DNA from 3 places in the Arthrobacter sp. R1-13 genome. Region 3 is predicted to be linked to each of the others. Evidence: riboswitches for the same ligand, from Rfam matches in the RefSeq annotation. Region 3 holds a riboswitch; each other region holds the start of a gene.

Region 1 (7,864 bases), 1.5 Mb from region 3:
GCAAGCCGGCGGTATTTGCCGCTTCTTTCCGATGAATCGATGGGGAATGCTCGTTCAGGGCCGCGCCAACTGCCTTAACAAAGGCCCTCTGACCCGAAGCGGTTCGTACCCTGTCGGCAGTACCCGGGGAGAATCCACCCCGCTGGCTGCTCCATTCCTGTACGGGAGTTTCCAGGATCTCTTCGATGCCGGCCCTCACGTGTTCCGGCAGATCGGGCCAGCTGATGCGGGTACTCCAATCGGGTTGCATTGGCCCATTATTCCCCACGACAAGCCTATTGACCGTGTGAGGCCAGAGGCCTAGCGTCTCCCTTAACTCCACACTGCAAACCATGCAGACCGTAGCTAAGGAGAGGAACTATGCCGGAATATATGGATGTTCACCACAACATGAAAGGGCTGACCAGGGAGGACCTCCAGGCAGCTCATGCAGCTGATCTGGCCATCCAGGCCGAGGAAAACGTCAATTTCAAGAACGCATGGGCGGACCCGAAAGACGGAGTCATCTACTGCCTCTCAGAGGCCCCGTCAGCCGAAGCAGTCCAGCGGATCCACGAACGCACAGGTCACCGCGCGGACGAAGTTCATGAGTTGCCGCTGAAAGTGTGACTGACGGCGAGGCAGCTAAAGCTCAGAAAGCGGCAGATACCGGTTGTCCCGGCACCTGCCGCTTTCCTTTGCCCTGCGCTTCTGGAAGGCCGGACTAGGCAACCCGCACAAATGAGTAGCCCGAGAGCCAGGACAACGGATGAACAAGTGTTGCGTTGACATAGTTCATGCCGCTGCTGACGACTTGTCCGTTGCCGGCGTAGATCCCGATGTGCCCGGAGCTGATCACCAAGTCGCCGGGAGCGGGAGTTCCAACCACCGTTCCGTACTGGAAGAACTGCGTCGGGGCGAGGTCACCTACGCTCTTGCCGATGGAGCGGAGGGCACGTTCCACCAGAATGGTGCAGTCCTGGGTGGCGCCAATCTGGCCATAGGCGGCAGCCAGCAAAGCTGCCCCCGTGCCGCTGGCGGCCGCGGGAGCAGGCGCAGGCGCAGGAGCCGGTGCGGGCGCGGGCGCTGGAGCCGCGACGGGCTTGATGGAGGTAGATGCCAGGGACAGGGTGGGCGCAGCCGCCGACCCTGCTCCCGGAATCTGGATCTGGTTGCCGGGATAGATGATGGACGTCACCGCCAGGTTGTTGGCGGCGAGGACCGAGTTCAGGGTTACGCCGTAGCTTGCCGAAATGGCTCCGAGAGTGTCGCCGGAGACAACCGTGTGAACCTTTCCTGCGGCCGGGGCAACAGCTGCTGCCTGCACCGGTGCCGTTGCCTGGGCAGCGGTTGCGGCAGTGGCCCCGGTGGAGCCATCCGGTGCCTGGGCTCCAGCATGGGCGGGAGCCCCGACACCGAAAAGAAGGCCTGATACGGCGGCGATGATGAGGGCCGGCCTGCCCAGCCCTATAGCGTGGGACTTAGCCGAGGTCGACAACCCGCTCATGACGGTTGAGCCGGTAGGGGTGGCACGGTGGCGCGCCAAAATGGACTTTTGTGACATGGTGTTTTTGCCTCTCCCATGCCTGCGGGGTGAGCTGTCGGGTTCGGATGGGAGTTCACCCGGCCGGTCCACACCGCCGTGGGGCGGGGCGAAGCGACTTAACCCCTAGGACCTGACAAGAGGTCCGAGTGGAATCGTGGTTCCCCCGTCCCTGCCGCTGAAAAATGCGGACGAATCCCCGTCAGCGGCAGGGTTCGGCATACTGACGCGGGAATGCCCCGGCTGGAGCCGGGGGCACCACAAGAGAGTAACTTCTACTTCTGCCAGAAGTCACGTTTCGGTAACAAAACTTTTCGGCGCGTTACATATGCGTGCTAAACGGTGGCGGGGTCTGTATTGGAGCCACAGAGAACGACGGCGACCCGCTCACCTTCGGAAGGGACATAGGCACCGGACTGGAGGGCGGCGAAGGCAGCCGCGGCGCCATGCTCTACGACGACGCGGTAGTTGTCCCACAACCAAGAGCGAGCGGTAACGATGTCGTCGTCGGAAACCAGAAGGCTTGCTACGCCGGTACGGGACGCCACGGCGAAGGCGATCTCTCCGATCCGGCGTGCTCCCAGGGAGTCAGCTGCTATCCCCGAGACAGCAACATCAACAGGCTCTCCTGCCCTGAGTGCCGCGGAAAGAGTGGGGGCTGTGTACGGCTCGACGGCGAGCACCTTTGCCCGGCCTTCCACGGCTGCCGCCACCCCCGCCATGAGGCCTCCACCGCCCACCGCGATCACAACAGTGTCCACACCCTGGAGTTGTTCCAGCAGTTCAGAACCGACAGTGCCGGCCCCAGCGGCGATCTCCGGCTGGTCGTAGGCGTGGCAATAAACGGCCCCGGTCTCTTCCACATATTTTATGGCGGCCTCGTAGGCTTCGGCGTATTCGGTTCCGCCCTGGATCACGCTTGCTCCGCTGGCCACGAGTTTTCTGACCTTTACCGCCGGTGCGCTCTCCGGCACATATACAGACGCGGGGACTCCGAGCTGCTGGGCAGCATATGCGTTGGCAAGGCCAGCATTCCCACCGGAGGCGACGACGATGCCCACGTCAGGATTCAGCTCTCCCCGTTCATGGGAGGCAAGGATGCGGTTGAAGGCACCCCTGGCCTTAAATGTTCCTGTGTGCTGCATGAACTCGCACTTGAGCCACACCTCGCCCGGGAACATTCCGGAGTCAAGTTGGATCAGCGGCGTGCGGCGGACCCTTCCGGCTATTCTGGTGGCGGCTTCCTCAACGTCTGCGCGGCTGATCATGCTGACAATCGTATGGGCACACAGTAGATTCAAGCGCAGATGAGTGAGTGGATCGACCACAGTAGGGGATTCCCGTGGCAGAAGACTTCCCGCGTCGGAGCCAACGTTCTGGGTGGTGTTTTGCGGGCTGATCCAACAGCTGCTGCACCTTGCTCTGACTTTTTTCGCGGCGGCCATGCCTGGCGCGGGTTCGTCGCAGCACGGACATGAGCGCCTGGACCCGCAGTTGCCTGCGGTTCCCGCCGGACCTGCATCCTCACATTCCGGGGAACTGATGGTGGACGCCCATGTGGCAGCAGCGCTTTTGGCGGCGCTTTTTTGTCCAGGCTCCAGTCCCATGCCATGGTCCTGGAGGATCGTGACGGAGGTTGACGTGAGGGTTTGCGCAGGATTTCCACGACCTAAAGCAAGCTCAGTCAAACTTTCCTCAAGATTCTCCGCGCCTTCACAGATCTTCAAGTTTCGCATTTCTCCGCTGTTAGCGTGTCTCTTGTCGAGGCACCCGATCGACAAGATGGACATGAGGCGCTGGGGGCGCCGCAGCAGGTGAAGGCGCTTTCACGTCCCAAACCCGCGGAACCATGACCGGTTGAACACATCACCTGCCAGGCCTCACTCACGAACTTTTCAGCGATCCCGTCCTCCGGGAGCTGCAATTCTCGCGAGCCTTCCCAACATTCAGCTCTCATCACCCTTGGAGTTCCCTCATGCGCAAAAACTCGAAAAAAACTGCGGCCGTTGCAGCCATCGTCCTCCTTTCCGGAGCCGGCGCGGCCTATGCCTTCTGGTCCACGGGTGGCTCTGGAACGGGTACCGCCGCCACGTCCACCAACGTCCCTATCACGGCCGTGCAGACCAGCTTCATTTCGGGCTTACAGCCCGGCGGCGCTGCACAAACGCTGAGCGGAAATTTCACGAACGGCAACACCAGCCCTGTGTATGTTTCGAGCGTCACCGCCAGCATCTCCAGCGTCACCGTCAACGGGGTGGCAGCCGTTGGCTGCGACGCCTCCGACTACACCATCGCCAATGCCGCCATGACTGTGGGCACCGAGGTTCCGGCCGGCACGGCTAAGGGCGCTTGGACCGGAGCCACCATCGCCTTCAACAACAAGGCCACCAACCAGGATGCATGCAAAGGCGCCACGGTGAATTTCGCCTACGCCATCAGCTAACACCCTTTATCGTTCCGCTAATCCCAGGAGTTCCGATGACTGTCACCATGAGGAGGAACTGCACCTTCCGCAGCCGCCTGTTTCTTGCTCCGGCGACAGTCCTCGTCCTGGTCCTGACCACGGTGTTGTCGGTCGCGGGTGCAGCAGGCGCCTTATGGCTCGCCTCCGGGTCGGGGTCCGGAACGGGGACGACGGCGGTCACAGCCTCCGCTCTGGCCCTCACTCCGGGAGCGTCGGCGTCGGGCGTCCTGTATCCGGGTGGGAACGCCGACGTGCTCCTGACCATCAGCAATCCCAACACTGCGGCTGTGCATCTTGCCGCCCTCACCTTGGATCCTGACCAGGGAGCGGGCGGCTATGCCGTAGATCCCGGCCACTCCGGATGTACCCTGACAGCCCTGGCTTTTTCCAGCCAGTCAAACGGCGGTGCCGGTTGGACGGTGCCAGGCGCAGCAGGGGCGTCCAACGGAACCCTCGCTGTGACACTGGCGAACGGGTTGACGATGTCCGCCGACGCCAATAACGCTTGCCAAGGCGCCAGGTTCACAGTGTTCCTGGAGGCGCAGCCGTGAGGTTTAACCGCTGGAGACGGCTGCACTGGGTCATCTGTTTGCTGCTGGCTACCAGCCTGGCAGCGGGGGCCGCTTGGGCATACTGGAGCGCAGAGTCCCTCCCGGGAGGGGGTGGAGGGGCAACAGCAGCGTCCGTCAACCGAGGCACGGTGCCGACTGCCGTCGTCGTCGGCCATTCCGTCACCCTCAATTGGGGCGCAACAACCCTGACCACGGGAACGCCGGTGAGTGGTTATCTCGTGAAGCGCTATTCGGGAACCAGCGAACAGACTGTCCTGGCGGGCTGCGCCGGCACCATCACGGTCTTGACCTGTACGGAAACCGGTGTCCCCGCGGGGATCTGGACCTACTCGGTCACCGCCTTGTTCGCGGCGAACTGGGCGGGTGCGGAGAGTGACCGCAGCGCTGCGGTCACAGTCCAGAACGGCGCTCCCACCGCCGCTGCCGACAACTATGCCCTCACCGAAGATTCACCATTGAGCGTCACTTCCGGAGCTGTGCTGGCCAACGACGCCGATCCGGAAGCTGATGCACTCTCTGCTGTATTGGTCACCGGGCCTGCCCACGGCACGATTGCGCTCAGCGCCGACGGGACGTTCACTTACACGCCGGAGGCTAACTTCAACGGCACTGACACCTTCCGCTATAAGGCCAACGACGGCGGCTCAGATTCCAACGTCGCCAGCGTCACCCTGACGGTCGGTGCGGTTAACGACGCTCCCGCGAACATCATCCCGGCCGCCCAGCAGACCCCGAAGAACACGAGCCGGGTGTTCTCCTCCGCCAACAACAACCCCGTGTCAGTCAGCGACGCCGATGCTGCGGGCTCCACCGTGCAAGTGAAACTGACAGCGGCCTCCGGCGCCGTGACACTGCCTGTTCTCACCGGTCTGACGTTCTCAGCCGGCGACGGTACCTCGGACGGCACCATGACGTTCACTGGCCCGATTGCCACCATCAACAGCAGGCTGTCCGGGCTCACTTTTGTTCCCGCAAGCAACTTCACCGGCGCAGCCAGCCTGCAGATCGTCACCAGCGACCTTGGCAACACCGGCACCGGCGGAGCCCTCTCCGCCACCGGCAGCGTCACCATCAACGTCAGTGCACTGGGGATTTTCGCCGTCAACCAGGATGTGGGAGCACCCCTTCTTGCCGGCTCCAGTTCTTACTCGGGCGGCACGTACACGGTTGCCGGGAGCGGCTCCGGCATCTGGAACAGCTCGGACCAGTTCCAGTTCCTCTCCCGGCCAATGACCGGCGACGGCAGACTCACAGCCAAGGTCGTCTCGCAGAACCAGTCCCCTGTAACCGTTGGCCCGGCCAAGGCAGGAGTGATGTTCAGGCAGACAACGGCCGCCGGCAGCATCCACGCAATGATGGACGTCATGAAGTCCAACGGTTCCGAATTCCACTGGCGGCTGGCCACTGACGGAGCGTCAGGAGCCACCACCGTAACGGCCGGAATCGCCGCTCCGTATTGGGTACGGATCACCAGGATCGGCAAACTGGTCATCGGTGAGAGGTCGGCCAACGGCGTTACCTGGGTTCAACAGGGCGCGTCCCAGACGGTCACCATGGGCTCGGCCATTCAGGCCGGACTCGCCGTGTCTGCCGTCAGCAACGTGAGTGTCAATACGGCTGTCTTCGACAACGTGTCCCTGACAACGCCACCATCAGCGGTTGGTGGCAGCTACACCACCAATGAGGACACCGCCATTTCCGCCAGCGCTCCTGGCGTTTTGGCCGACGATTCAGATCCTGAAAGCAATTCCCTGACCGCAGTCCTCGTCTCGGGAACGCCAGGCCTGACGCTCAACAGCGACGGTTCGTTCAACTACCTACCGCCGGCAAACTTCAGCGGCGTGGCCTCGTTCACGTACAAGGCGAACGACGGCGTCTTCGACTCCAATACGGTGACCGTGAACATCATCGTGAACCCGTCCAACGAGGCGCCCAGCTTCATCATGGGCGCGGATCAGACCGTTCCCAGCAACTCCGGCAGCCAACTGCTTCCCTCCTGGGCCACTTCGATCTCAACCGGCGCCGGCGAATCCGGGCAAACGGCCAGCTTCACGGCAACCAACAACAACCCCGCGCTGTTCACTGTCCAGCCCTCGGTCAGTGGCACTGGCACCCTCAGCTATACGTCGGCGCCCCAGGCTGCAGGAGTCGCGACCGTGATTTTGAGCCTTCAAGACAACGGAGGTACTGCATTCGGCGGATCGGACACCAGCCCCGTGCAGACGTTCACCATCAGCGTCGGGGCAGCCCCGCTTCTCGCTACCACCGGCACGGGCCTTGCCTACACGGAAAACGGGAGCAGTTTCCTCGATTCCGCAATCACCATCAGCGACGCCGACAGCCCCACCCTCACGTCGGCGGACGTCACCCTAACCACCAACTACGTCAATGGCCAGGACGCGCTCGCCTTCACCAACCGGGCTGGAATCACCGGCACGTGGACCGCTGCCTCAGGCGCCCTTGCCCTCTCCGGAACTGCGAGCGTTGCAGATTATCAGGCGGCACTTCGCTCCATCACGTATTCGAACAGCAGCAACAACCCATCAACCGCACCGCGCACAGTCTCATTCACTGCCAGCGACGGGATCTTCACCAGCATCCCCGCCACCAGAACAGTCTCGGTTACTTCGGTCAACGACGCACCCGGCAATACGGTGCCGGCAAGCCAAACGACGTTCCAGAACACCCCGGAAGTGTTCACTATCAGCAACGGCAATGCCATCTCCACAGCCGATCCCGACGCCTCCTCGGCTCAGGTGCAGCTGATAAGTACCAACGGCACCAGCACGCTCTCAGGCACTGCTGGCCTGACCTTCACAACCGGCGACGGAACTGCCGATGCCACCATGAGCTTCACCGGCACAATCACCGCCATCAACACCGCACTCGCAGGGCTGCGCTTTGCTCCTCAATCCAACTTCACAGGCACCGCCACGCTGCAGATGCTGACCAGCGACCTCGGAAGCACCGGCAGCGGAGGAGTCCTCACGGACAACGACACCTTCAACATCATGGTCACTCCCGGCATCTTCACGGACATCATCAACGTGGGCGCGGGAACGGCCGGCCCGACGTCGTCGACGTATTCAGCGGGGACGTACACAGAGGTGGGCAACGGGGCTGACATCTGGCAGCAGGATCAGTTCCATTACCTCTACAAATTCTGGACCGGCGACGGGACGATCATCGCCAGGGTCACCTCGTTGAGCACCTCCCACAAGGGCGCTAAGGCCGCCGTGATGTTCCGCGAAAGCGTCAACACCGACAGCAAGCACGCCATGATGGCTCTGCAACCCCCTACAGGCG
Region 2 (7,864 bases), 960 kb from region 3:
CGGGCAATTTCCGCGATCTCCAGCCACCGGCCGGTCCGGTGCTCACCGGCCAGGTAGGGGAAGGCCGTCCAGCCATCCACAATCAATTTCCCGAACCGGCTTCTGATCGGAAGGCTCAGCCGCAGGCGACTCTCGGCGGCATGCACAGGTGCGACCTCGTCCAGCCAGAGCAATTCCTGCGGAAGCACATCGAGAGGCTTCAGCGTTACTTCGCCGGCCTTCCAAGCAGTTCCTCTGCCGCCCGGAAGCTTTGACACGATTCCGGCAGCCGCGAAATCGGCCTGGACTTTATGGGGAGGAGGCGCCTCAACAAGATGCCGTATGGCTTCGGAGTCACCAGTCACTCCAAGAGTCTTGCACACGTGGTCTAGTGGACTCATGCCAACGAACATCGAAATCAAAGCACGGGTAGATGGTCTCGAGAAGCTGCTGCCAGCGGTCGCATCCTTGGCGGACATGGGACCCGAATATGAAGTGCAGGATGACATCTTCTTCTCCTGCCCCCAACGGCCGCCTCAAGCTTCGAGTCCTCGGCGAAGGTCACGGCGTGCCTGATCTTCTACAGGACGGCGGACGATCCCGGTCCGAAGCCTTCGTTCTACGTCCACTCAGAAACTGCGGACCCAGAGGGGCTTCGCACCATCCTGACTGACGCCAATGGCGAAATTGGGCGAGTCCGAAAGCACCGCACTGTGTTCCGCATCGGTCAGACGCGGGTGTATCTTGACCAAATGGACGGTCTGGGCGAGTTCCTGGAAGTCGAAGTCAGTGTCGATGACACTCTGGAATACGACGCCGCTGTCTTAGAAGCGAACCGTCTCCTTGCTGTTCTCGGAATTGAGGACTCCGCGCACGTTGAAGGTGCGTACGTGGACCTCCTCGCCGCAGGCAGCGCCACACCACTCCGGCCCTGAAGCAGGTTACTGGCCCTTTTGGGCCAGCAGCACGGCCTGTCTCGTCCGCTCGAACTCTCTGGGAGCGCGCACCATCTGAGCGACGACCTCGAACCCGGCTTGGACTAAACGGCTCGTGATGTATTCGGGTGTAAACAGGTATGCGTCCAGAGAAATGTCATGTCCATATGCGCTTGCCATGTGACGCGGCCCCTTACCAACCTGGAATCCGAGAAGCAGAAAGCCCCCAGGAGCCAGGACTCGGAGGAATTCCGCAAACAAGGGCGGGAGTTCGTCGGGGGCTGTATGGATGATGGAGTACCAGGCGAAGACCCCTCCGAAGTGAGCGTCTTCGGCGGGAAGATCCGAGAGATCGGCTACGTCGAACGCGAGATCCGGATGTTCGCGGCGGGCGATGCCGATCATCGCTGGCGACAGGTCGACTCCGGAAACCAGAGCGCCTTGGGCTGCGAGTAACGCTGTCATCCGCCCGGCGCCACAGCCGGCATCCAGGACGGAACTAACTTCCGCTGCATTGACGTATTCGATGAAGGCGTTAATTATCGCCCGATCGAGCGGGGTTTCGAAACTGGCGTCAGGAAGCACCTTCGAGTAGCTCTCGGCGACTGTATCGTAGGCCGATCGAACTGAGGCGAGCTCATCTGAAAGGTTCATGGCCCCACGGTACCGGCCTCCAGGGCGAGTACTTCGGGGCGCCTCGCTAGAGGTGCTGGATACCCGCGCGCTGCATTGCGTCTTTATAGATGTCCACGCTCTTGGTGAGGAGTTCCTCTTGCTTCGTCTCGGAAACCGCGAACGCCCGGCCTCCAAGTGCCGTGGCCTTGTAGATCTTGATGCCATGGTTCTTCAGGGACGAGTGATAGGTCTTCTCGAAGAGCGTCAGGAAGGCGTTAGCGTCAGCTCCGTGGGCGATGATCGCTGATACCCGCTTGTTGATCTTCAGGAACTGGCGGAAGGGCCTGAGGCCATCCGTTTTTTCCTGAACGTTGAGGGCGGAAGGCATGTCCGGGTCGCGGACCCACGGGTAGGCGTGCCAGGGCATGACATACCGGGGATCCAGTTCTGCCAGCTCGTAGATGGACGTGGCCCGGCGGGCAGCTTCGTCGTCATTGAAGTGGGAGACAAAGCCTGACTCGGTTCCCCGTCCGGGGCTGGTCTGAAGGCTGACGATGCGGCACTCGTCTTCGTCGTGGACGGGGTCGATGTACGGGACAACCGATCCTGGCCTCTTCGCCATGAGTTCGTCGCAAAGTTGCGTTACAGCCGCTATGTTCGGTTCCTGCAGCAGGGCCTTTTTTTCGTCCCAGTCAATCGTCACGATCTCTCCCTCAGCACACGGCGTCCAGAATCAGGCGTCTGGGTCCACTCTACGCGCTGGCGTGGGGTTGGTGGGTGGGAAACTTTCTGGCGCAGCAGTGAGGGCAGTAATGTGTCAGCCCTGCTTTCGGCGGGATGCGCGTACCGTTGGCAGTCGATGGAGACGCCTCTTCAGGGGTGGAGGGAGCGGCAGGCAGATGGATAGAAACAAGCTCATCGACGATGGGTTCACCGGATTTCGGGCGTTTTCGAATCTGGAAATAAACAGGATTCCGCAGGGTCCCGGAATCTTTGCTGTGCTGCTCCCGGAAGGATTCCAGCCTGTGTTTCTGGCAAAGAGCACGGCGGGGCGGTTCAAGAAAAAGGACCCTTCACTGAATCCGGCCGAGGTGGCCGCCGAATGGGTCGACGGGGCCGACATACTTTATGTGGGGAAGGCTGGCATCGGCAGTAAGGGCAACCGTGGCCTAAGGAGGCAGATCCAGGAACTCGTGGATTTCGGTCAAGGGAAGCCACCCGGTCACTGGGATGGAAGGTTGCTCTGGCAGCTAGCCGACGCCAAGTCCCTGCTTGTCGCTTGGAAAGAATTGCCCCCGGATCAAGTGAACCGCGCGGAGGCGGAGTGCCACGCAGCCTTTCATGCCGTTCACGGCTCACTTCCGTTCGCCAATCTTGTCCAGGCGCGCGCAAAGAACTAAATATTCCTCAACCGTTATAGGTGAACCTCCCGCCCACAACGGTTGCCGCCACTGGCATACGGGCGAAAACGTCGTCCGGAACAGCCAGCGGGTCGCCGTCGAGGATCGCGATATCCGCCCGGTCTCCAACCTGGATCCGTTTCCGTCCCCGGGCCGACGCCGCCAAGGCCTCTTTCCGTGTGATGGACTGCTCAGGGTGCCAAGGCTCCCGCCCGTCCTGCCTTGACCGGGTGGTCGCCGCTGACATCGCCGCCCATGGATCCAGCGGCGCTACCGGAGCATCAGATCCCAGCGCCAGCATGGCTCCCGCTTCCAGCAGTGAGCGCAAAGGGAAGGCCCGGTCAGTGTGACCGGCCCAGTTTGCCTCTGCCGCATCCCGGTCATCCAGGGCGTGCAGGGGCTGGATACTGGCAGTCACGTTCAGGTCGGCGAACCGGCGGAAGTCCTGCTGCCGGACAAACTGGGCATGTTCGATCCGCCCCGGAATGCCGGCGCGCTCGAAAGCGTCGAGCGCCACCTTGTTTGCGGCGTCGCCGATGGCGTGGACAGCAGGAACAAACCCTGCCTCCCCGGCCCTCTCCAACAGCGCCAGCAACTCGGCTTCGCTCACGGTGAGGACTCCCTTTCCGCCATGGGGGTAGGGGTCCACGCAGAATGCGGTGCGCGTGTTGAGGGAGCCGTCGATGAGAACCTTCATCGGTCCGACGCGCAACAGGCCGCTCCCGGGAAAGGCTTGCCCGGTACGGAGCCCCAAGCCGGCGGCGCGCCCAAGGTGCTCGGCATAGACCCCGACGTCGACCCTCACCGAGTCGAATCCGGCCGCCTCGCGCCTCATCCAGGCATCCCGGTTCCACGCCATTTCGAAGTCCACAATGCCGACTATCCCGCGCGACGCTGCAATTCTTGCGGCATCGGCCACCCAGCCATCCACCAGAGGGTCAGGAAGCTGGTCCAACTGGCGCGTGACGGCGAACGCTGCGTCTTCCCGCAGCAGGCCATCGGCATCGAGGAAAACTCCGTAGCGCTTGGCAGCCGCACTGTTCAGCCACACACAATGGAGGTCGTGGCTGAGGAGTGCCGTCGGCTGGCGCCGCGTCACGGCGTCGAGCATCTCCAGTGTGGGAGCGTCGCTCCACACAGCGTCCCGGAATCCGACGCCGACCAGCGTCGTGTCGGACTCCATGCCGCCCAGGTGGGGGCGGAGGAGCTCGACGGCGTTCGTCGCCGACTCTGCGCGGGAAAGATCCAGCCGCTGGGCAGCAAGTGCCCACTGAGTCATGTGGACATGCTCGTCCCAGAGTCCGGGGATGGCGCAGCCGCCGTCGAAGTCCACAACAGTGGGGCGAGCCGGATGGTCTCCCGCCGGCGAGATACGAGAAACCACCCCGCCAGCGATGTGAATGTCAGAGCATTCCGAATCGCCGGGTTGCCGGATGGAGGCAAGAACTACATCGGACGGGGCGGCCGCGGAGGGGTGAACCATAGCAACAGGCTAGGCGTGCAGGAGCAAGCGGCAAAGCGAACCCCGGTGGCGGCAGGGTGATGCGCGTGGGATCTAGGCAGCCTTGACGAGCGGGAGTTCATCCCAGTGCGTGGTGTAGCGCGGGGACATCATGTCGCGTTTCATGGTCCAGTCCGGGCCTCCCCTGATGCCGGCGTGACCCAGTCCGATGGAGCCCCGGCCATAACGGCGGGCCACGTCCTCCAGAAGAGGGCCGATGCCGCGTTCCTCGTGAGGGTTCTCGAACGGAGACAGGGGCGGTTGGTTCCCCGAGGGGCGCAGATCGGTCACCATGATTCCCGCTTTCGCATATTTGATTCCCTCCTGGATCTGCGGCAACAGAGCATGCGCTGCCCGGGTAAGGAGCACGGGATCGGCGGTGGGCATCGGCAACCTGATGCAGGCCGACGGGTAGGAAGTGTCCTGGGGGTTGTAGTAGGACGTGGCGGCGTATGCCGTGAGGACTCTGGTCTGCAATCCGTGCTTGGCCAGCCTGGCGCTGGCCTGCTGACCGTAAATGCTGAGGACCTGGCGAAGTTCATGGACGGTAGTGATGGGCGTGGAGAAGGACCTGCTGAAAATCAACTGGTCCCTGCCGATCCGCTCCTCCTCCATCGGAATGCATGGTGTGCCCTGAAGCTCCAGGACGGTGCGCATCACCATCACTGAGAAGCGGTCCCGGATCATCACAGGATCTGCCTTTGAAAGGTCAAGGACCGACTGGATTCCCATGGCATTGAGGCGTTTGGTCAGGCGGGAGGCGATGCCCCAGATCTCGATCACCGACAGCCGGGCCATCAGTGTTTCCCGCTGGGCGAGGGGGAGGGAATCCCAGAGGCAAACACCGTTGAAGCCCGGATTGTTCTTGGCCCACTTGTTCGCAAGTTTTGCCAGGGTCTTGGTTCCTGCGATTCCGACGCACACCGGCACGCCTACGTTGCGGCGCACGGCGGCCTTCATCTCCAGTCCAAGCCGAAGGAGCTCATCCGGGGTTCCCTTGACGCCAAGGAAGGCCTCGTCGATGCTGTAGACCTCCAGCCAGGCCGAGAACCTGCTGAGGAGTTCCATCACGCGCGCGCTGATGTCGCCGTACAGCTCATAGTTGCTGGACCTGGCCACCAGGCCCCACTCCTTGACCCGTGGTGCGATCTTGAACCAGGGCTCGCCTACCGGGATGCCCAGTGCCTTGGCCTCGGGTGACCGGGTAACGGCACACCCGTCGTTATTGGAGAGCACAACCAGTGGCCGACCTTCCAGGGATGGGTCAAAGGCACGCTCAGCCGAGGCATAAAAACAGTTCACGTCCACGTGGGCGATCTGCTGCATCCGGTGCATCATTGCCGGCTTAGACATGGTGGAGGCACCTCGTGGCCACGCCCCAAATGATGAGGTCGGACAGTGCTGCAACGCGGATATCCGGGTAGTTCGCACTTTCCGCCTGGAGCAGGACGCCGCTTTGTCTGATGCGGAGGCGTTTGATGATCAGTTCACCGTCCAGTACGGCGATGACCACGGACCCGTCCTTGGGCTCCAGGGCGCGATCGACGATCAATTCGTCCCCGTCGCTGATGCCCGCCCCCTCCATTGAATTTCCCGAGACCCTCACCACGTACGTGCTGGTGATGTCCTTGATGAGGTGTTCGTTGAGGTCGATCCTGCCGTCAAAGTAGTCCTGCGCTGGCGAGGGGTAGCCTGCAGCCACCGCCACAGGGGAGATGAGAACCGTGAGCAGCGAGCTGCCGGCGGCTATCATACGAGGACCCACAATAATGCCCACAACACACCTTCATTCGAATATATGTTCGATAATTCAGTGTACTGCGAGGTCGGACAAAAAGGCCTATCGCATCCGGATGGTGCAACGTGACTCGCCGCCAACCTTTTCCTGTTACCTAAACGTGACTTTAAGGGAGGGTTTCCTGTACGGTTTGTGCGTGGCCCATCTGGATCGGGCCGCGTCCGGGCTGACGCCGAGCTCTGCCACATCCCGGACTCCCAACACTAAGGCAGAGACGGGGGACCCAGAGTCTTCGGGCCGCTACCCAGCGGCCCGTGGGGTGAAGCCGTCACGTCTAACGTGCCGGCCGGTTGACCTCTTCCGAACCCGACAGCTAACCTCGCAGGCGTTGAGAGGCAACCATCATGTCCCGTTCTTTCGATCAGTCGCGCCCTTTACGCGCCGGACGGCATCGCGCAGAAGCTGCGCCATCCGTCAAAACCCCCAGCCCAACAAACCCCGCCGCGGAAGAGCCGAACCTCGGGACGGCTCCCACGGACCCCGTTTCCACCACCGTGATTCCGGCCGCGCCGATTCCCGCAGAACCTGAGCCCACTGCACCGGTTTCCACCGTCACGCGGCGAAGCAGGGACAGGCGCCCGGCCTTTGAAGTACCCCCTGCCCCCAGGACTGCGCCTGTGACTGAAGCCGCTCCGACGACCGTGCAGGAGAGCTCCGCTCCGGAAACCGCACCCATAGCCGAAGTGCGTCCCGCCCCCGCAGCGACGCGACGGAGCAGGACGGGGCGCGCGGCAGTTGAAAAGCCAACGGTGAGCGCATCGGCCGCCGCTGCAATCGACGCCCAGACGAGCGCACATAGCCCTCAGCTGGCTGCCGTATTCAGTTCCAAGCCCGATGATGTCCTGAAGAAAGCCGTTTCGGTTCGTGTCATGGGTCAAAGGATGGCCGTCGTAGCCGGAGCCTTTGCCGTGCTGCTTGGCGTAGGAGCAGCCAGCCAGGCCACAGAGCTGCCCTTCTTCGGCAAGGAAACTTCCGCCCAGGAGGCCCCCGGCACAACGAACGCGACTCGGGCGACCTCCGGAATACGGCCGACCGCCGGAACCACTACCCCCCGGCCAACCGTCTCGGCCACGTCCCCTGGGACAACCAGCGGCACCCCGGCCCAAGCGGCGGCCGGTGCCGATGTCCCGGCGGCAGCGGATCAACAAGGCACTAGCCTGCCTGGTGTGGGCAGCCTCCCCATGCCGGTGGACGCTCCCACCCTGGCGGCAATAGCGGCTGCCTCCACCGCCGCGGCTCCGCCCGCCTCTGCCACGTCCCCGAACGCCCAGCCTCCGGCCTCTTCCTCGAACCCTCAGCCCGCGCCGGCCTCGCCAACGGCGGCACCGGCTCCTGCGACAACCGCAGCACCAGCACCAGCACCAGCACCGACACCGACACCGTCGCAGTCACCGAGTACACTGCTGACGCCAGTTACCGGCTTGCTCGACCCCTTGCTGGGCACGGCCACCGCTACGGCTCCCGCAGCCGTGGACGGCGCTGCGGAAGACGTCGTCGATACCAGCACTTATGCCAGCAGCCGCCTGGCCTCGTACGGATGGGGCGCCGAGGAGATGACTGCCCTGAGCACCCTTTGGGACACCTCAGCTGGGTGGCGCGGCAGCCAGGTGGACAGGGGCATGAGCTACATCAAACA
Region 3 (7,864 bases):
CCGGTTGGGAGGACACCGCGCGGACGGTACTGGCGACTCTGGATGGAAACGCCGTGCAGTGGCAGACGATGAGCAGCCAGCGATGAAAGCCGGGCGATGAAAGCGCCAGGCTGCGAAAAGTCAGATGCCCCGATGCTGAGCGAAAAATTTACGGAGCAGTGCGGCACACTCCTGCTCCCGGACGCCCGCGTAGACCTCCACCCAATGATTGAGGCGGCGCTCGCGGAGGACGTCGAACACCGAACCGGCAGCTCCGGCTTTTTCGTCCCAGGCCCCGAACACCACGCGGGGAATGCGGGCCAGCACAATCGCGCCGGCACACATGGCGCACGGCTCAAGCGTCACCACAAGGGTGCAGTCCTCCAAACGCCAGCCATTATCCGCACCGCCATCCCGGGACGGCCGCGTTCGAAGTCGGGCTGCTGCTTCCCTGATGGCCACGATTTCGGCATGCGCAGTCGGGTCGCCGAGGGCCTCGCGTTCGTTCCGGCCCGACCCCAGTACAGTCCCATCCGGTCCGATCACGACGGCGCCGATCGGCACGTCCTCAGTGGCCAGTGCCAGCCGGGCCTCAGTCAGGGCAAGGCCCATCCATTCGGCATGGCGGGGCTCCGGGGAAGTCATTGCTCAATGATAGTTTCGATGATAGGCAGCCTTGTAAGCGGAGGAGACGGGGAGGCATCATGAAGCCCTTTATTGACCGAGTCCTGAAAACAGTGGTTGATCGATTCGGGCTCTGGGTGGCTCCATATGCCGCCCTGTGGCTTACCCTCCTGATCGGCGGCGCCGTGATCGTTATGCTGGCGCTCCTGGGGGCAGAAGTATATGCGGACGTCGTGGACGAAAGCGGGGTTGCCGGCCTGGATAAACCCACTCTCGCCTGGGCACAGCAGCTGCGGACTCCTGAACTGAACGCAGCCGTGACGGGCTTTACTAATATCGGCGGAAGCATCGGGATGCCAATCCTTGCGACAATCCTGACCGCCTGGCTGACTTATCACAGCAGGACCTGGCGGCCCATCATCCTCGTCTCCGGCGCTGCCGCCGTCTCGATGACTGCCACCAATGTGGGTAAAGGGATGTTCGGGCGCATCCGGCCGGACCACGTCGATGCCGTGCCACCGTATGAGTCTTCGCCGTCCTTTCCCAGCGGCCACACCTTGAATACCACTGTGGTGATCGGCGTCCTGGTATATCTGCTCTGGCTCCAGGTTGCCCACGTGTGGATCCGCTTTTCGGCGATCGTGGCAGGCATCCTTTTCGCCGGGGCCATGGGGATGAGCAGGGTGTTCCTAGGCCATCACTGGATGACAGACGTCATGTTCGCCTGGCTGCTCGGCCTGGCCTGGCTGGGGTTTGTGATCCTGGCCCACAGGCTCTTCCATCTCACCCGGCGCCGCGAACACGCGGGGCCGGCACCTAGGTTCGACCAACCCGCACACCTGGTGCAGCCCGGGGTTGACGGTACCGACTCCGCGACGGATGATGTGGTGCGCAGCCGGCGTGGAGAGCAGAACCCCGGGTGATAGTTTTGACCCCATGCGCACACTCGTCGTGGACCACCCACTGGTCGCCCACAAGCTCACCGTTCTGCGGGACAAAAAGACCCCTTCGCCGGTATTCCGGCAGCTCACAGAGGAGCTGGTAACTCTTCTGGCTTACGAAGCCACGCGGGATGTCCGCACCCAGCCTGTGACCATCGAGACACCCGTGAGCACTGCGGTGGGCACAGCCTTCACCAAGCCCACGCCGCTGGTGGTTCCCATCCTCCGCGCAGGTCTTGGCATGCTGGAAGGGATGACCAAGCTGGTCCCGACGGCGGAGGTCGGCTTCCTGGGAATGGCCCGGGACGAGGAAACCCTGGACATCATCACCTATGCGGAACGGCTCCCGGAGAACCTGACCAACCGGCAGATCTTCGTGCTGGACCCCATGCTGGCCACCGGCGGAACACTCCGTGAAGCCATCAAGTTCCTCTTCAAGCGCGGCGCTTCGGACGTCACCTGCATCTGCCTCCTGGCAGCTCCCGAAGGCTTGGCAAGGCTCGAGGAAGAACTCTCGGACGCCAATGTCACAATCGTTCTGGCTTCCATCGACGAAAAACTCAACGACAAGTCCTACATCGTGCCCGGTCTGGGCGATGCCGGCGACAGGTTGTACGGGATCGCCGGATAACGGATGAGCCTGCACAGCACCACTCTGACCGCCCGCGGTGTCCTGTTCGACATGGACGGCACCCTGGTTGATTCCACCAGCATCGTGGAGCGGGTGTGGGGCGAATTCGCCGGCCGCTACGGCCTCGACTATGCCGAAATCCTGCAGACCTCGCACGGGGTCCAGGCCATCGATACCGTCCGCCGCTATGCTCCCGCCGGATCCGACGTCGAAGCCCTCACCGAGGAGCTCGGGCGGATGGAGCTGGCTGAGACGAGGGGGATCGTTCCGGTGCCGGGGGCTGTGGAGCTGCTGGCCAGTCTTCCGGCTGCATCTGTGGCGCTGGTGACGTCGGCTTTCCGAGGGCTGGCCGAAGTGCGAATGGCTGCAGCCGGGCTGACCATCCCCGTCTCTGCAGTCTTCGCCGCTGACGTTACGCGCGGCAAGCCGGACCCTGAGGGCTATCTCCTGGCGGCGTCGCTCCTTGGGGTTGACCCCGGTGATGCACTGGTATTTGAAGACGCCCCCGCCGGGATCGCGGCCGGTGTAGCGGCGGGCATCCGCACCATTGCTGTCGGGCCTAACACCGGAGAGCTTCCCGACGGCGTCCTGCACATCCGCGACTATTCAGCAGTCTCCGCCACAGTCCTTCTGGATCCCAATGGGAAAAACGTTATTTCTTTCCGGCTTTGAGGTTCTCCACTGCCTTCGCAATCCGGCGCGAGCGTGTGTCCCCGGGCTTGGCGCTCGCGACAGGTTCCACATAACGACGCTGCGCGCTGTAGTTCAGGGTCGCATAAAAAGCCTGCGCTTCAGGTTCAGCGGCGAGCGCCGCAGCCAGATCGTCGGGGACCTCGACGACGCGTGGTTGGGTGTCGAGCTCCAGCCCGCCTTCCACGGTGTCTCCGGCTGCAGCCCCGGTCAATTCCCGGTTAGCGGCGCTCAGACCAACCATGAATTGCCCGCCCATGACGGCGATGCTGCTGCGGTAGCTCTTACCGTTCACTGTTACCAGGACCGGCGGACGCTTGCCCGCCCCGAGCGCCTCCAGGATTTCGGCAGGAACCACAATTCCGGCTGTGTTACCGCTGCCCATGATGGTGGTGGTGAACTTCATGGTCACAGTATGCCCGATGAGAATCCGGCGGTTTCGAACTTTGGTTGGTTTAGTACCAGTTGTTCGCGTAATGGAAGTTCAACGCGCCGCAGGGGGAGCCGTAGCGTTCCTTGATGTAGTTGAGGCCCCAGTTGATCTGGGTCCGGAAGTTGGTCACGTAGTCAGCGCCGGCACTCGCCATCTTCTCGGCGGGAAGCGACTGGACGATTCCGTAGGCGCCACTGCTGGGGTTTGTGGCAGTGGTCTTCCAGTCCGATTCTTTGGTCCACAGTGTGGTGAGGCACTGCATCTGGTCCGCAGCCCATCCATGGGCGCCTAGCTGACTCGCGGCGTACGCCTGGGCGGCTGCAGGATCGTCAACCGCTACAGGTGCGGGGGCGGGCTCGGGAGCGGGTGCGGGCTCCGGGGCAGGTGCTGGAGCTGCCTGTGGCTCCACCGGCGCCTGAGAAGGAGCGGCCTTCGCCCTGACCAGGGACTTTTCGAAGTCGATTCGTGATTCGGCGTCGGCCGTGGTGGGAGCTTGCGCCGTGGGAGCAGCAGCCGGCGTGGCGGGCTCTGAGGCCTGGCCGGCGGCACCCACGCCAATCAGTACCGCACAGGCCGAAGCGACGACAGCCAGACGATAGCCGTTGCCGCCCAGGCCTGAACTGAACCGGGAGAGTGAAAAAGGGGTTTTCGAGCTTTCCGCGCGGTGCCTTGAGATCCCATGCTTTGAAGGCTGATCCGGTGCATTCTTGTGCTCCGGATGGTTATCAGGGCGCGTTTGTACCAAGGGTTCAGTCATGATTGCCTCTCAACGCCTACGGAGTTAGCTGTCGGGTTCGGATGAGGTCATCCGGCCGCACGGAAAATCACGTGTCGGCTTCACCCCAAGGGCGGAATGCTGCGCAAATGCCCGGAGACTCTGGGTCCCCCGTCTCTGCCTGGTCATGCGGTATCCGGGAAGCGGCAGAGTTTGGCGTCCAACCGGAAATGCGGCCAGAACGGTAGCCGCACCCCAACGACGCTACAGGAATTGAAGGCCTAAGTCACGTTTTGGTAACAGAGATCACGACGGCGGCGTGGTGCCTTGCGGACGAAACCTGAGCAAGAATCTGGTCCTGCCAGGTCGGGAAGCGACCTCAACGCTGCCTCCATGCGCCTCCATGATCGAGTGGACGATCGATAACCCGAGCCCGCTGGATCCCTCATCCTCACGGTTGCTTCCTCCAGCGCGATTGCTGGCTCTCGAGGCATCAGCACGCGTAAAACGTGCGAATACGGTGTCAACGAATCCCGGGTCGATGCCGGGACCATCGTCAGTAACGGAAATCACGACACTTCCCTCCTCGGAGTTCGTCAAACCAGCCACCACCGTGGTGCCGGGCGGCGTGTGCTTCCGTACGTTCGAAAGAAGGTTCATCAGGACCTGACGCAATCCCGAGGTGTCGCCGCGCACGATTACGGCACCTCCCGGCAACTCCAGCTTCCAATGCCGGTCAGGCGCCATTACCCGCTCATCGCTGACCGTTTCGACCAGCAGCTGCGTAAGATCCACATCAGTGAGTCGCAGCTGCTGCCCTTCATCAATACGGGCCAGCATGAGCAGGTCCTCCACGAGGGCAGTCATCCGCTCGGATTGGCTCTGAACCCTTGCGAGGGATTTCGTTCCGTCGGGAGTCAGCTTTTCCGTCATCCTCATCAGCTCGGTGTAGCCACGGATCGCGGTGAGGGGGGTCCGCAGTTCGTGGGAGGCATCCGCCACGAACTGCCGGACCTTAGTTTCGCTCCTTTGTCTGGACTCAAGCGCCCGGGAAACATTGTCCAGCATGAGGTTCAGGGCGTGGCCAACCCTGCCTACTTCAGTTCCGGGATGAGCGCTCGACGGCGGGACCCGCACGGCGAGTGCCACTTCGCCGGCGTCGAGGGGTAACCGGGAGACCTGGGTGGCCACATCGGACAGTTGCTCAAGGGGTTTCAGGTTGCGGCGGATTATCCCTGTCCCCACCAGACCGATCAGCAGTATTCCCGCGAGCGACCCCGCCGTCATGGTCCAGACCAGCGAGTTGAGTGTGCTCTCCTTGGCTGCCAGCGGGAGGCCGGTTACCAGCACGCCCCCATCCCGCATGTGTAGTGCCAGCAATCGATAGTCCCCGTCTGCAAGTGTCCGCGTAACTGGTTTGCCGTCCATTGGCAGGCTCAGCAGAGCAGCGTTGTCTTGGGGGGACAGGTCCGTTTGGCCTGCACCCCAGGCCACGAATCCGGCACTGCTGACCTTGCCGTTTTGGATTCGGGCGAACATAGTGCCTGCCCCGGACCCGCGTGCATTCAGCGGATCCGGGGATCCGTTGGGATTACTGGAAGGGGGCCTGCCAGCGTTAGCCGAAGCCACCTTGAGGTTGCCGTCCAACTGCCCGGTGAGAAATGAGTCCATGGAGGCGTAGCTGACTATTCCGGTCGCTCCGCAAATAGCCACCAGGAGGGCCATGGCAACAAGGACGAGCCGGGTTCGCAGGTGCCAGGTCGACGGCCGGCGCCAGTTGCCGGAGAAGGTCAGGGACGGCACGGTGGTTCAGATCGCCGGCTTGATGACGTAGCCCGCACCGCGCATTGTGTGGATCATTGGCGGCAGGGTGGCGTCCACCTTTTTCCGCAGGTAGGAAATGTAGAGTTCCACAATGTTGGCCTGGCCGCCGAAATCGTAATTCCAGACGTTGTCCAGGATCTGCGCCTTGCTGACAACGCGTTTGGCGTTTTCCATCAGGTAGCGAAGCACCTCGAATTCGGTGGCGGTCAGCTGCAGGTCCTCGCCTCCCCGGGTTACTTCCCGAGTGTCAAGATTGAGCAGGAGATCACCCACGGCCAGTTCGGCCGTGTCCATGGCAGCAACGCCTGAGCGCTGAACCAGCCGGTGCAGGCGCAAGAGGACCTCCTCCATGCTGAATGGCTTTGTCACGTAATCGTCTCCACCGGCCGCCAGACCCGTAATGCGGTCCTGCACATCGTCCTTGGCTGTCAGGAACAGCGCCGGGACCCCAGGAGCAAAGGTGCGTATCCGCTTCAGCAGCTCAACGCCGTCGAATCCGGGAAGCATCACGTCCAGAATCAGGACATCGGGACGGAACTCCTTGGCGAGCTTTACCGCTGCCGGTCCGTCCGCTGCTATTGCCACTGTCCAGCCGGACATTCTCAAGCCCATGCTCATCAGTTCAGACAGGCTTGGTTCGTCGTCGACTACGAGGGCTCGGATGGGGGAGCCGTCCGGGTGGGTGAGCTGCGGCAGATTTGTGGTGTGAGGTGCTGGCATACCTTCAAGTTTTGGCCCTGCGGAATTGCCAGGGCTGTGCGCTTCCTGTGTGCAGCCTGTGAGGGTCATCGCCTTCCCGCATTGCCTAGCAGATGCAAATTGAGCGAATTTTTCAGGAGGCGGTGTAAAGGGGCTGGACATTGACAGCTGTTAGAGGCAGTGTGTTTCGGTATTAGAAAAGCAACTGAATATAAGCGAAAAAAGTGGGCAAAAGTGAGAATTTTCTTCGGAAAAGCTGCTTTCCCGAACGTTCATACAGAAAAACAACTGTTATTTTATCGCCGTCACAGAATGGTGATTAACATCACATAACGCCCTTTTGTCTCACGATGCGGACGAACCGGTCCATTGTTACTTGCAAGTTGTCATTGTTACGTTGCACACTCTCATTGTGAACAAGAACTCAACAGCACCTGCAGCCGCAGTATCTCAGACCAGCACATCCGCTGGTTTTGACATGCGCTGTTGTCGAATGCACGCCTGACTTTCCTACCCCGAACAGTTGTTTAGGCATTCGCCCCCAGCCCAGCGTCGGGCGCCCCTCCCCAGTTCTCATTGCGGGGTAATCGAGCATTCGAGCCGCGATGACGGCCATTCACATTGAGGTAAGCATTCATGTCAGTTGCATCTGGATACGTCCACATCTCCGTCCGTAACGCCAACAAGAGCGCTCCGCCCGCCGGTGTCCGCCCAGGTCTTGGTGGCCGCCCTGCCCTCGCTCCCGCGGCTCCCGGCAGCAGTTACGCCGCGCCCGGCTTCGTCCCGCAGGGTTACAACCCCACCTCCTACGGCCAGCTCCGCGCTGTCTCACCGGTCGATCCGGCGCCTGCCACCGCCCCCACTCCGGTAATCGCTCCGGCCAACGGCTCGGCTGTCCGTCCTGTTCCCAATGAGAACGTTGCCCGCGGATTTGTGCTGTACATGGGTATTGACGAGGAAACTGCCGCCGCGTCCGGGACTTCCATCGCCAAGCTGGCCCAGGAAATCCGCGCCTACGCCCAGTCCCTCGTTTCCGGTGCTGAAAGCTACGCCGCCGTTGCCGTAGCGCCCTCTAACGCCCCCGGATCCGCACTCGACGTCGTCCGTTCAACTTTCGGTGACCCCACCGTGAACTCCCGGCAGCGCCCCGAGACGGCCCGCACACCCCAGCCGCAGGATCCCCGCCCTTCCGGTGTGCTGATCGACCTTGCCCGCCGTGAAGTCCACCTCGATGGCGAATCGCTGAACCTGACGTTCAAGGAATTCGAACTGCTGAATTACCTGGTGGAAAACGGCACGCGAACCGTTGGCCGCGACGAACTCCTTGA

Evidence for each region. A riboswitch is a leader RNA that binds a small molecule or an ion and turns the genes downstream of it on or off. The one in region 3 is predicted to bind cyclic di-AMP.
Region 1: it holds a riboswitch for cyclic di-AMP, as region 3 does, so the genes downstream of both, M1D88_RS17495 (LysM peptidoglycan-binding domain-containing protein) here and M1D88_RS03615 (aggregation-promoting factor C-terminal-like domain-containing protein) in region 3, are expected to answer to the same signal.
Region 2: it holds a riboswitch for cyclic di-AMP, as region 3 does, so the genes downstream of both, M1D88_RS19770 (hypothetical protein) here and M1D88_RS03615 (aggregation-promoting factor C-terminal-like domain-containing protein) in region 3, are expected to answer to the same signal.

The regions. Positions count from the first base shown of each region.
Region 1 is NZ_CP096420.1:3,769,865-3,777,728, forward strand. Features, by position in the region: gene M1D88_RS17485 (phosphotransferase) at 1-250, opposite strand, end outside; gene M1D88_RS17490 (SCO4226 family nickel-binding protein) at 361-609, shown strand; gene M1D88_RS17495 (LysM peptidoglycan-binding domain-containing protein) at 704-1,543, opposite strand; cyclic di-AMP (ydaO/yuaA leader) riboswitch at 1,548-1,749, opposite strand; gene M1D88_RS17500 (threonine/serine dehydratase) at 1,858-2,790, opposite strand; gene M1D88_RS17505 (hypothetical protein) at 3,498-3,965, shown strand; gene M1D88_RS17510 (hypothetical protein) at 4,001-4,537, shown strand; gene M1D88_RS17515 (tandem-95 repeat protein) at 4,534-7,864, shown strand, end outside.
Region 2 is NZ_CP096420.1:4,270,942-4,278,805, reverse strand. Features, by position in the region: gene M1D88_RS19810 (phosphotransferase) at 1-344, opposite strand, end outside; gene M1D88_RS19805 (class IV adenylate cyclase) at 498-914, shown strand; gene M1D88_RS19800 (class I SAM-dependent DNA methyltransferase) at 921-1,568, opposite strand; gene M1D88_RS19795 (uracil-DNA glycosylase) at 1,615-2,232, opposite strand; gene M1D88_RS19790 (hypothetical protein) at 2,429-2,929, shown strand; gene M1D88_RS19785 (amidohydrolase family protein) at 2,937-4,412, opposite strand; gene M1D88_RS19780 (Y-family DNA polymerase) at 4,485-5,783, opposite strand; gene M1D88_RS19775 (LexA family protein) at 5,776-6,207, opposite strand; cyclic di-AMP (ydaO/yuaA leader) riboswitch at 6,413-6,570, shown strand; gene M1D88_RS19770 (hypothetical protein) at 6,573-7,864, shown strand, end outside.
Region 3 is NZ_CP096420.1:723,388-731,251, forward strand. Features, by position in the region: gene M1D88_RS03585 (glycosyltransferase family 4 protein) at 1-86, shown strand, start outside; gene M1D88_RS03590 (nucleoside deaminase) at 121-624, opposite strand; gene M1D88_RS03595 (phosphatase PAP2 family protein) at 684-1,526, shown strand; gene upp (uracil phosphoribosyltransferase) at 1,540-2,175, shown strand; gene M1D88_RS03605 (HAD-IA family hydrolase) at 2,179-2,847, shown strand; gene M1D88_RS03610 (YdeI/OmpD-associated family protein) at 2,828-3,271, opposite strand; gene M1D88_RS03615 (aggregation-promoting factor C-terminal-like domain-containing protein) at 3,321-4,055, opposite strand; cyclic di-AMP (ydaO/yuaA leader) riboswitch at 4,055-4,232, opposite strand; gene M1D88_RS03620 (sensor histidine kinase) at 4,320-5,816, opposite strand; gene M1D88_RS03625 (response regulator transcription factor) at 5,823-6,557, opposite strand; gene M1D88_RS03630 (winged helix-turn-helix domain-containing protein) at 7,173-7,864, shown strand, end outside.